DNA from 4 places in the Blautia sp. DFI.6.71 genome. Region 4 is predicted to be linked to each of the others. Evidence: riboswitches for the same ligand, from Rfam matches in the RefSeq annotation. Region 4 holds a riboswitch; each other region holds the start of a gene.
What was found. A riboswitch is a leader RNA that binds a small molecule or an ion and turns the genes downstream of it on or off. The one in region 4 is predicted to bind cobalamin.

Region 1 (3,186 bases), on a different contig from region 4:
CAAGTTCTCCGGGCAGTTTATCTTGTTTGAACAATATTTTTTATTCAGCGTCAGCCTCTGCAGTATCAGCTGTTGTCTCAGCTGCGTCATCTGCCTGTGCATCGTCTGCACTGTCATCTGTTGCTTTGGCATCAGTATCTTCTGCTGCTGCATCGTCAGATGCTCCAAGAGAATCAATTGCTGCTTTTGTATGAGCCACATACAGATCTTCTACTGCTGCGATTCTTCCAAGACCTGCGATCTGACAGTCAACACTGTCGAAATCACCGGATGCCTCAAACTGAGATTTCCAGGAATCTGCATCATCACCAGCCATATCATTGTTAGCGTGGTCTCCGGCAACAACCATCAGAGGACGAAGGATCACATTCTTGAATCCTGCTTCTTTTACTTTCTCGATAACCTTGTCACATGCTGTGTCTTCCGGTTCTCCCTCTACAGTTCCGATGAAAGCGTTTGTGAATCCAAGATCATCCATCTGTGTCTGCATCTGGTCATAGGTTACGTTAGCTGTATGGGATGTACCATGTCCCATGAATACAAATGCTGTGCCTGCATCTGCTGCTGCTTTCATATCATCAAATCCAGCTTCCTTGCAAGCTTCATCTGTGATTGCCTGAGCAACTGCTTTCTTGTCATCATTGATCACTGTAGCGTCATCACCAACTTCACCGAGCATTGGCTCTGCAATTGCAACAGATTCAAATTTGTCTTTGTATCCATCAATTGCCTCTGTCATTTCATCATATTCTGCACCATGCATCAGATGTGTCGGCTGTACAACAAGATTCTTAACACCGTTAGCTACTGCACGGTCAAGAGCCTGCTGCATATTATCGATTACTTCATCATCTCTTGCCTGTACATGGTTGATGATGATCTGTGCTGTAAATGCACGTCTTACTGACCAGTCCGGATATGCTTTTGCAAGGGCATCCTCGATTCCTTTGATATCCTCTGCACGGCTGTCGTTGAAGGATGTACCAAAACTTACTACAAGAAGTTCATTCTCACCAATCTCATCCTGGTTACGAGGATCATCTTTGGAAGCATCACCTGTGTCACGTCCAAAGTATTCAGGGCTTGCTTCTTCGCCTGTTACCAGTTCTTTCTGAGCATCTGTAAGTTTGTCCCATGCTTCTTTTGCTGCTTTGCAGTCTTCGTCAGTTGTGTCTGTTCTTTCCTGAACATAAATCTTATCGATCAGGGCACCAACTTCGTCTGCGGCTTTCTGATCATCATCAGAAGCTTCTGTTGTATCATCAGATGCTTCCTCTGTATCTGCTGCATCTGCATCGTCTGCAGCTGCTTCTGTGTCATCTGCAGCCTCTTCTGTTGCTGCATCATCAGATGCAAAAGCAACTGTACCTGTTGCTGCTGTCATGGAACAAGTCATGGATACTGCCAGTAATAAGGCTAACATGGATTTTCTTTTCATTTCGTTTTTCCTCTTTTATTTCTCGTATTTCCGGACAATTGTATGCACAAAAAAGGCAACTGCATATTCTGCAGCTACCGCTTTCCCATAAATACATGGTTTATATGTACCAGATATATCTGTAATTTCCGATTCTGTCTGATTCATTTAATAAAAGAGCTATGTATCGTTATGAGAATACAGGTTCTGTATACCGCAGACCTTAAATTCTACGCCAAGGCAGTTCTCCTGACTTCGATCATCGCTGTTTCTCCCTTCCCGGTTTCCCAGTGGTTTCTGAAAAGCAGCTCCCATACACAGTGACGGTATCGCTCCGGATTCTCACCGGATTCTCTTTTGCGCATCAAGCGCGATGCAACCTTTGCGTTATAACATTGCACATATTTAATTCGGATATTCTTTTTTTATCACATTTTACCAAAAATGTCAATACAATTCATGTATATTTTCCTTTAATGTTTGGCATTAGTTACTGTTCACTCCGTTCTCAGCAACACGCTTCGCGATGCAGGAAATATGAACCTCCTTGTGCAATGCCCAAGGAGTATCGTTTGCTTCGCAAACTTAATTTATGCTAATCGCATAAATTCGCGCGGTATGTCTCGGGTTTTCTGTGGCCTTCGCTCACAAAAAACACCTCGCGGGATATTACCAGTGAACAGTAACGGCATTATTAAAAAACTATCGATTCTCTTACCACTATCCCGTTATATTATCGCGTTATTCATTACACTTCTGTCAGGGTTTTGAAAAAACAGGTTCTGTTTCCGGTATGGCAGGCTGCACCGATCTGCTCTACTTTAGCAAGGATCGTATCATTGTCGCAATCCAGTGTAAGGGATTTTACAAACTGAAGATGTCCGGATGTGAGTCCCTTCGTCCAGAGTTCATTGCGGCTTCTGCTCCAGTAAGTCATTTTACCTGTTTCAAGAGTGGTATTAAATGCTTCTTCATTCATATACGCCAGCATCAGCACTTCGTTTGTCTGATAATCCTGGGCTATAACAGGTACCATTCCATCACTGTTTAATTTAAAATCAGACCATGCGATGCTGCTTTTTAAATTCACTGTATTTTCCATTTTCTGTCTCCATCTAATTTATTGATTGCCATAAATCATTTCGTAAATTTTCAAATTTTACAAACTGCCCTTGGTAGACAGAACATCTGTGATCCTTGGATCATAGGATGTGGCTGCGTCCAGTGCTTTGGCAAAACTTTTGAACATTGCTTCTGCTACATGGTGATTATTCCCACCTGCCAGAACCCTGATATGAAGATTCATGCCACAGGCATAGGAAATGGCATAGAAGAACTCTTTTACCATTTCCGTGGACATGTCACCAATCCTGTCTGTGGTAAACTCTGCATCCCATACAAAGTAAGGTCTTCCGGACAGATCAATCGCACAGAGCACCAGGGATTCATCCATGGGAAGGATGCAGCTTCCATAGCGCTTAATCCCCTTTTTGTCACCAATTGCTTCTTTTAATGCAGTTCCCAGAACAATTCCTGTATCCTCGATGGTGTGATGGTCATCCACCTGAAGATCACCATGGACTCTGACACTGAGATCAAAGAGCCCATGACGGGTAAATCCATCCAGCATATGGTTAAAAAATCCCACACCTGTCTCAATATCAGAATATCCGGTTCCATCCAGATTTATTTTTAATTTGATTTCTGTTTCTTTTGTATTTCTTTCTACTGAGGCTTCTCTTGCCATGGTTAAGTCCTCTCTGTCTTAC
Region 2 (3,186 bases), on a different contig from region 4:
AATGTAATTCCCCGGACGAGATAATCGATCCATTTATCTTTATATATGGCAGACAACATACCTAAAGGTACAGAAATAACCAGCATAAGGATCATGGCCATTAATGTAAGTTTCAAAGTCGGCCATAATCTGGCTGCAAGAAGTTCTGTAACTGGTTTATTTAAGCTGTATGATTTGCCAAAGTCACCTTTCAGACAGTTCTTAAGCCATCTGGTATACTGCACCAGAAACGGATCATTCAGACCAAGTTCCTCGCGTGTCTCCTGAACCATTTCTTCAGTAGGCATTACACCGGTTGCCGTGTACATGTTTCGTACAGGGTCACCTGGTGACATAAAGGTCAGTGCAAATGTAATAAAGCTGATACCGATCAATACGATCACAATCTGTAATAAACGCTTGATTATTTGCTTTTTACTCAAAAAAGACACCTCTTTTTATTTCTGTTTGTAACTATTCAGTAACTTCACAATTCGCAGACTTTTCTTATTCTGCAGGAGTAATTTCTGTTGACAGCCAGTAGTAATCTGCTGTATGGATATGTGCAGAACCAACTTTCTTACTGTAGATCATAGATGAGTTGTAGTATCCATCAATCAGAACCGCTGCATCATCTACCAGAATCTGCTGCATCTGGAAGATCAGATCTTTTCTCTTTTCCGGATCCATTTCACCTTTTAATTCTTCATATAACTTGTCATAGTCCGGGTTGGAGTATGCGCAGTAGCTGGTATCAGTTGCCCAGTTAGCCATATATGCCAGAGGATCTCCGGTACCAACAGTGATCCAGTTATTGTTATTAAGGTCATAATCCAGTGCTGCAAGTTTACTCCACTGATCATCTGAGCTTCCGTATTCAGGAACAACACCAATACCGATTTCTGCAAGATACTGTGCCTGAGCATCTGCAAAGTCATTCAGAAGACGGTTTTCATAAGAAATATATCTGAGGTTGATATTCTGACCATCCAGTTCACGGATTCCATCTCCGTCTGTATCAACGATTCCTGCATCATCCAGAATCTGTTTTGCTTTTTCCGGATCATAGGTATATGGATTTTCCAGTTTGTCATAGTCATAGTTCAGAGTAGAAGGCAGTACGGAGAATCCTGGTGTATAAAGTCCACCGATTGTTCTGGAATTACAGATTGTATCATTATCAATTGCCATCAGGATTGCCTGACGAAGTGTTTTGTTTCCAAGAACACCGTCAAAGTTCATCCATGCAAATCCACAACGTACACCTGATGCGATATCAACAGTATAGTCATCGTTATCCTGGAAGTCCTGAATATCTGCTACGTTTGTAATGTTCTCAACCAGGTCTACCTGACCGCTCTGAAGTGCCATTGTTTTTGCGGAGTTATCTCCCATGAACAGCAGATTGACTTTATCGTATGGGACATCTTCACGATAATACTCATTTGCAGCTAATGTATAACCAACACCTACACCATTGAATTCTTCAATCTTGTATGGACCTGTTCCAATAATTCCGTTATCATAGTTTTCAATATGTTCTACATCTGTAATTCCCATTGTTGGATGGCAGAGCTGTCCTACAAGGTTTGCATATGGTTTGCTTGTTTTGATGTTAATTGTATTTGCATCATCATCTACAGTAACTTCTGCTTCAAATTCCAGATATTTCTCCGGTTTGGCAGATCCGGAAGGTCCTACCTCTTTCATGTGATCAAAATACTCTTTTACCTTTGTCGGAGTTAAATCACATCCGTCAGAGAATTTAATTCCGTCTTTCAGCTTGATCGTCCATTCTGTATGCTCGTCATTTACTTCATAACTCTCAGCAAGCCACGGGATAACTTCCATATTGTCATCGAATTTAAATAATGCTTCAGCAATACCATATCTCATAGCATTCCATCCACCGTTTTCATCATTTGCACTGTTTACACATCCATCTGTGTACATCTGACATCCGAAGTTTAAAACCTTCTCATCACCTTTCGCCTGTACAGTAACTCCCATTGATAACGCAACTGTTGTTGCTGCTGCTAACACAAGTAATTCTCTTTTTGTTTTTTTCATCCTTTACTTCCTTTCTTTTTTTGTTTCTTCGTTGTTTTTCTTCCTTCTCATACTGTCCATTCCTATGATTTTGAGCGAAAAAAAGACAGATGCTCCCGCATCCGTCACGAAATCTTACCGTTAAAGAATCAAACATATATATATGCAACACATGAAGTTGTAACTCTTAATCAGGATTTCTCGTCGTCCGCAAGAATCTCTTTTACTAGAAATAAGCAGGTCTCCTGACTTAAGCCTATATACTTTCAGCACCTTCCCAGAAAATATCTTCCAGTGGTATGCAGCTGAAAAACAACTATCACAGTGACGGGATCGTACCGGATTTACACCGGTTTCCCTTTTAATCAGACCAGCAGGACGCTTCTGCTGGTCTGAACTTATCTCTAAAATCATCAAATGGCCGTATGAATACTTCTTTATCATAACATACTATCATGCATACGTCAATTATTTCAGACTTTTATTTTCTATCTATTTTTCCGTAAATTTCTGGAATTCTTCAAAATTTGTTTCCGGTGTATAGGATTTCAGAACTCCCATCATGTCCTCTACACTATATGTATTATCATACATTCCAATAGATAACACATACTGCTTATTAAACTCATCTACTGAATCCGCTGTCCAAAATGACTGCTGCAGCCGGAAAGCACTTCCATCTTCACGGTAATCTTCTGCAAAGCCTTCCAGAGCATTCTTCATAGCAACAAATGATGGTGCAACGATAGCACCATATTTTCCTACAAGATAGTCGATTCTTTCCTTGCCGTTATATCCCTTCTTGTTAAACATTTCGTATGTATCTTCTGTAAAACAATCAATTGACCCCAACAATACATCTGTACTGTTCTCTTCTTCATAAGCATCAATTACCTTGATAAAATCACTTGCGCTCACTACACTCAGAATAACATTATACTCTCCTGTATTCAGCGGAGCAGCCAGCTTTTCATCCAGATGATCTTTTGGATAACCCGGAACCAGAGTAATCTTAATATCACTGCCTGTTTCAATTTCTTCCGTATCCTGCGTATTCACCAGTTCTTCTACAGACTTCTCATATGACAGACCATATGCTTCCTGAAGCTTATTCAGAATACCTATCGTTCTCAGACGATGCATCTCATTACCGATGGC
Region 3 (3,186 bases), on a different contig from region 4:
TGAGGATACAGATGTACTGCTGTCAGATTATGCAGTTCTTAAAGTTGCAGAAGAAGAGTACGAAAAACTGGATCAGCAATACCTTATTAAGATCCGGAAAGAAGCTTATGGATACAGGTGTCTGACAAACCAGAAACAATTTTATATGGAAAATTATCCAGATGTTGTAATTGAGAATGGAAAGATTGATGATCTGGTAGTGATGATGGAGGAACAGGTATGAAGGGATTATTTGTAAAGGATATAGAACTGATGAAACAGCAGAAACAGTATTTTATCCTGGTTATTGTAATGGGAGTCATCCTGAATCTGGCAGGAAGTGGGAGCGTCAGTTTTGCTATAGGATATTTTACGTTTGTCACAGCAATTTTTGCCATTACGACTATAAGTTATGATGAGTTTGATAATGGTCTTGCATTTCTTATGACCTTGCCGGTTACCAGAAAACAGTATGTGGCGGAGAAATATCTGCTGGGAGCAGGGCTTACGGCTGCAGCGTGGGGAATTGAAGCAATAACGGGAGTGATCTGTAAAGGTGTGGCAGAGCTTCAGGGGTGCCTGAGTGAGAAAATTATTGGCACTCTGATATACATTCCACTGGCGCTTCTTATGTTGTCAGTATCGCTCCCGCTTGTAATACATTTTGGAGCAGAAAAAGGACGTTATATTGCAATGGTCATGTGGGCTATTATAATTGCCGTAGTTTATGCTCTGATAAAAACAATGGGACTTTCAGCAGACGCAGTCGATGCATGGCTGAATGGACTGAACCGGGGAATGGTATTGGCTGGAGTTGTATTGTTTACAGTAATTGTATATATGGGGTCTTTTGGGATTGGTGTCCGGCTTATGGAGAAGAAAGAATTCTGATGTGTCTCGAATATGGTTGTAATTATAAAAGCAGTGTGCTAGAATTGTATCAGCGTAATTGAATAAGCTGTTAAGTGAACATTATCATATGCAGATTTTGTGTATGGTAATGTGAGAGGGAATCAGGTGAAATGCCTGAACGGTTGCGGCCACTGTATACAGAAAAAAAGCGGGATTGTAATATGTCATTGCATAAATATGTGAGAAGGCGGAATCCGGCTGCCAGAGAGTATCTGGAAATATTTCTGATACAACATTCATGAACTGCTGAAGCATGGATGTTGTATCAGTTTTTATTTTGTGGAAACTTTCTGTGAACTGTGAGTCAGGAAACCTGCCTGACAGCGTAAAGAAGGAGCTTCCGTAAAAAGTATCCGTTATTCTTATCACTTCTATTTTACTTTTTCTGAAGTCCCATCTTTTCGGTTACACGAACAGATAAATAACATATACGAAAAGAGAGGAAGTCAAATGAAAAACAGGTATTTATCCACAAGAATCATGGCAATTATGATGGCAGCAGCTATGGCAGTTTCCGCAGCTCCGGCAGCTTTTGCAGCAGAGAGAGCAGACTCTGAGACAATCAAAGAGGACAATCAGCCGGCAGCAGATGCAGACTCTGATACACAGGAAGATGCAGACGCACAGGATTCAGCAGATGCAGATAAGACAGCAGACGCAGAAGGTACAAAGACAGAATATCCTCTGACCATCACAACCTATGATTATGATGGAAATGAAATCGAAACAACCTATGAAAAGGCACCGGAGAAAGTTCTTGCTGTATATCAGGGAAGCATTGAAACCATGCTTGCACTTGGCCTGGAAGACCGTCTGGTAGCTACTGCAGGTCTTGACAATGAAGTTCCGGATGAACTTAAAGATGCATTTTCAAAAACAAATTATCTTGATGAATTTACCCCATCCCTTGAGACTGTAACGATGTTGGAGCCAGACATGATCTTATCCTGGAGCTCCCTGTTTTCTGATAAAAATCTCGGAAATGTAACAGACTGGATCGACAAAGGCTGCAACACTTATTACAACACAAACACACGCCCTGACGGAGACAGAACTCTGGAAAATGAATTTACAGACATCTTAAATCTTGGAAAGATTTTTGATGTACAGGACAAAGCACAGGCAATCGTAGATGATGCACAGGCAGTGATCGATAAAACTCTTACAGCAACAGCAGATGTAGAAGAGAAACCAAGCGTAATGGTTCTGGAACCTCTTGGAGAAGATATCACAAACTATGGTGCAAAGAGCCTTGGTGGAGATATGGTAACACAACTGGGTGCGACTCTGGCAAACCCGGATGCTTCTACAGCAGGAAAAGAAGATATCATTGCAGCAAACCCTGATGTGATTTTTGTTGTATACATGCCATATGCAGGTGATGATCCGGAAACTGTAAAAGAAAGCCAGCTTGCCGTTATCAAGGATGACGAAGCACTTCAGAGCCTTGACGCTGTAAAGAACGGTCGTGTTTATCCGATCATGCTCAGTGAAATGTACGCAAGTGCAACACGTACACAGGATGGTATTGAAACTTTCGCAAAAGGATTATATCCGGATGTGAATCTTGACTGATTGAGGACATAACAGTGAAAGAACAGGTTTCACAGACAAAAAAAGGCAGTGTGCTCAGGACATCCATGTATGTGGCAGTTCTTATCGGGCTTGCGGCATTTTTGATTTTTTCCATTCTGGCAGCGATCACTTTTGGAAATGCAGATCTGTCACTGAAAGATGTATACAGTGTCATTGCGTATAAATTGTTTCATATCAAAAGCCTGTCCGCCTATGCAGAAGGCGCAGTTCACGATGTTGTGTGGCTCATTCGACTGCCCAGAGTCCTGCTGGCTCTGGCAGTTGGAATGGCTCTTTCCGTCTGTGGCGTAGTTATGCAGGCGATTGTCCAGAACCCACTGGCAGATCCGTATGTACTTGGTATTTCCTCCGGTGCATCCTTTGGTGCAACACTGGCGATCATGCTTGGAGTTGGTGGATTTCTCGGTGGAAACTCAGTTGGTGTTACTGCATTTATTGGTGCAATGGTCACTTCTTTTGCAGTCATTGCTATTGCAAACATGGGCGGAAAAGCTACTTCTGCCAAACTGATCCTTGCCGGAATGGCTGTCAGTGCGGTATGTTCTGCTTTTTCCAATTTTGTTATCTATATCACCAACGACAAAAATGCAGCAACAGAAGTAATGAAGTGGACGATGGGAAGCCTTGCAGGCGCAAGCTGGAGCAGAGCAGGTGTGATGTTTCCGGTTACATTGATCTGTGTGATTATTTTCTGGACGC
Region 4 (3,186 bases):
GATTCGTTTTACCCCATGGGAAGCAGTGGTTGTAGCTGCTGATATTGCAGTGAAAAGTGCAAATGTGGAGATTGGTTTCATGGATCGCTTCAGCGGATCATTGATCCTTACGGGAGGTCTGACGGAAGTTCAGACTGCAGTGGAAGAAGTGGTGAAATTTTTTAGAGAGGTGCTTGGCTTTAAGACTTGTGCAGTTCACAAAAGTTAAAACATACGAAAAGTCAGTTATTCTGTATCGATGGTGCTTATGTAACTGCCGGAATAGCTGAGAGAAGTGAAAGGGACAGACATTAAATATGAAGAAAATATTTCTGATGGGCAGAAGTGAAGCAGGTAAGACTTCATTAACGCAGGCATTAAAAGGCGAAAAACTTCATTATGTAAAAACGCAGTATACGAATACGGATGATGATACCATTGATTCTCCGGGAGAGTATGCAGAGTCCAAGCATTTCAGCGTAGGGCTGGCCTGTTTTTCTTTTGAAGCAGATGTGGTGGCAATGGTACAGTCAGCAGATGAACCTTTCAGTTTGTTTGGCTATGGCAGTAATGCATTTATTCTGAGACCACTGATAGGAATCATTACGAAAATAGATTCTCCTTATGCGAATGTTCCAATGGTGCGTCAGTGGATGCTGAATGCAGGATGTGAAAGAATTTTTCTGGTAAACAATGTGACCGGAGAGGGGATTGATGAGCTGAGAGCGTTTTTGAATGAGGATGTTCCAAAGCTGAGTCTGGAAGAAGCAAAATTCAGACAGAGTCTTGGTCTGAATGAATGGGATCCGCTGCCGGAAGGTGTGGAATATTGAAAAATATATTGATAAATAGTTGACAAGCTTGTTGCAGGGTGTTATTATAATGACAGTATAATTCCATACAGAACATATTAAGTGCTGATACTGTGAGAAAGAGCAGTACAGAAAGAGGGAATCAGGTGAGAAACCTGAGCGATCCGGTCACTGTAACAGAGGAGCAAATCTCAGAATGTCCATTGTGCCATAGCATGAGAAGGAGAGAGGAGCGATGAGCCTGGAGCCAGGAAACCTGCTTGGTATGGCGAGGTTAAACTTCCGTGTAAAGTGTAACAACCAACTCCGTTGAATCCGCAGCTTCGGAGTGTTGTCTGCTTTTATCTGAAGGCAGACATTTTTTATGGAATGCGCCTGTTCTTTATGAATTATACATGATTAAATGGCAGGCGATACTACTTCGGATTTATTCGTTCCCTCCGCGCACTCATGAACGGATTTTTTTCTACCCCGGGGTAGCATCGCTCCCTCTTATTAATTTTAAATGTATGATCTGTGAAAAATACTGTAATGAATTTTCAATGCTTTGTTATGTGAAGAGAAATTGATAATTTATTAGAGTATTTTTTTTATTTCGTCCTCTGATGGGTGGGATTGATGGAGAATGAGAAAACGGAATTATTCTGGAAAGATAAAAACTTGCAACAGGAGAGGAGAGGTAGCAATGGAGAAACCTTATTGGGAAGGGAAAGAATATTCTTATTTCAGCCATAAGAAATGTGAATTTTTTCCGTGTCATAAGAATGCAGATCCGGATGATTTTAACTGTCTGTTTTGTTATTGCCCGCTATATGCCCTGGGTGAGAAATGCGGTGGGAATTTCCGGTATACGGAAAAGGGAATTAAAGACTGCACAAACTGTATGCTTCCGCATAAGCGAAAAAACTATGGGTATGTCACAGGAAAATACCAGGAACTGGCTGATATGATGAAAAGAGCAAAGGAAAGTATCAGCAAATAAGAGGAGAATGCGTTGCTGCTTAGAACGGAGTGAACAGTAACAATGTGTCAGATTAGCACAAATAAGAAAGAACGATTTTCATTGTAATACAATGCTTGTTCTGCTAGAATAAGGATAGCAAAAGAGAAGAGTCTGTAAGATTTTCAAGTCTGTTCTGAGTTAGTATATAAAGCATTTCACACACATTTTTCACACTTTTCACATGCACAGAAGAAAATGCATCACAGGCATTTGACGTCTTTTCCTGGCGACATTTTCTTGTCGGCAGAGCTCTGCATTTCTACATAGAGCCGTCGGAAAACAGGGAAAATTCACTGTTTTCCGACGGTTTTTGTCATTGATCATGGTTGAAAAACAAAAAAGATACTGATATAATGATATTATATTTATGTAAGGGAGTTAACTACTACATGAAAAAAAGAAATACAGCGATACGCGCATTGTCAGTTTTTCTGGCTTATTCAATGGTTTGTACATCGGTACCCGCTGCGGGTCAGGAAATGTTTGGATCCGGAGTCAACAGGGAGACAGAAGAAAATACATCAGATCTGAAAGAATTTCAAAGTTCACAGGCAGATGAATTTGGAACAGATACGGGATCGGATGCAGAATTGTTCGGAAGCGATGATGCAAAACAGGAGTTTCAGGATGGAGAAAACTCAGAAGAGGGTACAGACGGAATCAGGTATATTAAGGGTCGTCCGTTGACAGAAGAGGAAAGAAAGGAAGAACTGGAACCCTTTAAAAATTTAAAACCTTTGGATCCGGGAATTGAAGTGGAGAGTGATCTGACATCAGTTTATGCTGCATATGGAAACAGGGAGGCTGCATTTCCATCTTCCTATGATGCCAGAAAGGAAGGATTAGTTACGCCCGTAAAGAATCAGAATCCATTTGGAACCTGCTGGGCTTTTGGTATGGCAGCAATCATGGAGACTTCGCTTCTGGCACAGAACAAAGGAACCTACGATCTGTCAGAAGAACATTTATCATATTTTTTCTCCAACAGACAGAATGATCCTCTTGGAAATACCCCCGATGATAAGAATTATGTACTGGGAAATTATCATGTAATAGGAGGTAATGATCACCTGGCGGCTATTTATCTCAGTACATGGTCGGGAATGACTACAGAGGCCGATGTACCATTTCCTACGGATTCTTCGCATCAGCAGGATCTGACTGTACAGATTCCGGGAAGTAAGGCTTATAATTCAGCGGCATATCTGAAAAATGCATCTGTTTCCAAATACAGTGAGGAACGTATGAAGGAAATGTTGCTGAATGACCATGCAGTATCCATTATGCTTTATATGAAGGAAAATTATGTAAACCCGGACACAGCAGCATATTGTTATCCTGTTGGAAAATCAAATTCGACTGTAATTAATCATATTGTGACAGTGGTCGGAT

Region 1: it holds a riboswitch for cobalamin, as region 4 does, so the genes downstream of both, LJE12_RS02605 (sirohydrochlorin cobaltochelatase) here and LJE12_RS12110 (cysteine-rich small domain-containing protein) in region 4, are expected to answer to the same signal.
Region 2: it holds a riboswitch for cobalamin, as region 4 does, so the genes downstream of both, LJE12_RS03320 (ABC transporter substrate-binding protein) here and LJE12_RS12110 (cysteine-rich small domain-containing protein) in region 4, are expected to answer to the same signal.
Region 3: it holds a riboswitch for cobalamin, as region 4 does, so the genes downstream of both, LJE12_RS10075 (ABC transporter substrate-binding protein) here and LJE12_RS12110 (cysteine-rich small domain-containing protein) in region 4, are expected to answer to the same signal.

The regions. Positions count from the first base shown of each region.
Region 1 is NZ_JAJDMJ010000002.1:195,821-199,006, forward strand. It holds gene LJE12_RS02605 (sirohydrochlorin cobaltochelatase) at 41-1,438, opposite strand; cobalamin riboswitch at 1,640-1,816, opposite strand; partial or broken gene hisI (phosphoribosyl-AMP cyclohydrolase) at 2,172-2,498, opposite strand; gene hisB (imidazoleglycerol-phosphate dehydratase HisB) at 2,577-3,164, opposite strand.
Region 2 is NZ_JAJDMJ010000003.1:130,059-133,244, forward strand. It holds gene nikB (nickel ABC transporter permease) at 1-431, opposite strand, end outside; gene LJE12_RS03320 (ABC transporter substrate-binding protein) at 487-2,049, opposite strand; cobalamin riboswitch at 2,247-2,445, opposite strand; gene LJE12_RS03325 (hypothetical protein) at 2,521-3,186, opposite strand, start outside.
Region 3 is NZ_JAJDMJ010000020.1:1,304-4,489, reverse strand. It holds gene LJE12_RS10085 (ABC transporter ATP-binding protein) at 1-223, shown strand, start outside; gene LJE12_RS10080 (ABC-2 transporter permease) at 220-870, shown strand; cobalamin riboswitch at 958-1,226, shown strand; gene LJE12_RS10075 (ABC transporter substrate-binding protein) at 1,342-2,466, shown strand; gene LJE12_RS10070 (FecCD family ABC transporter permease) at 2,481-3,186, shown strand, end outside.
Region 4 is NZ_JAJDMJ010000027.1:32,481-35,666, reverse strand. It holds gene LJE12_RS12120 (BMC domain-containing protein) at 1-208, shown strand, start outside; gene LJE12_RS12115 (EutP/PduV family microcompartment system protein) at 297-812, shown strand; cobalamin riboswitch at 875-1,069, shown strand; gene LJE12_RS12110 (cysteine-rich small domain-containing protein) at 1,477-1,773, shown strand; gene LJE12_RS12105 (C1 family peptidase) at 2,184-3,186, shown strand, end outside.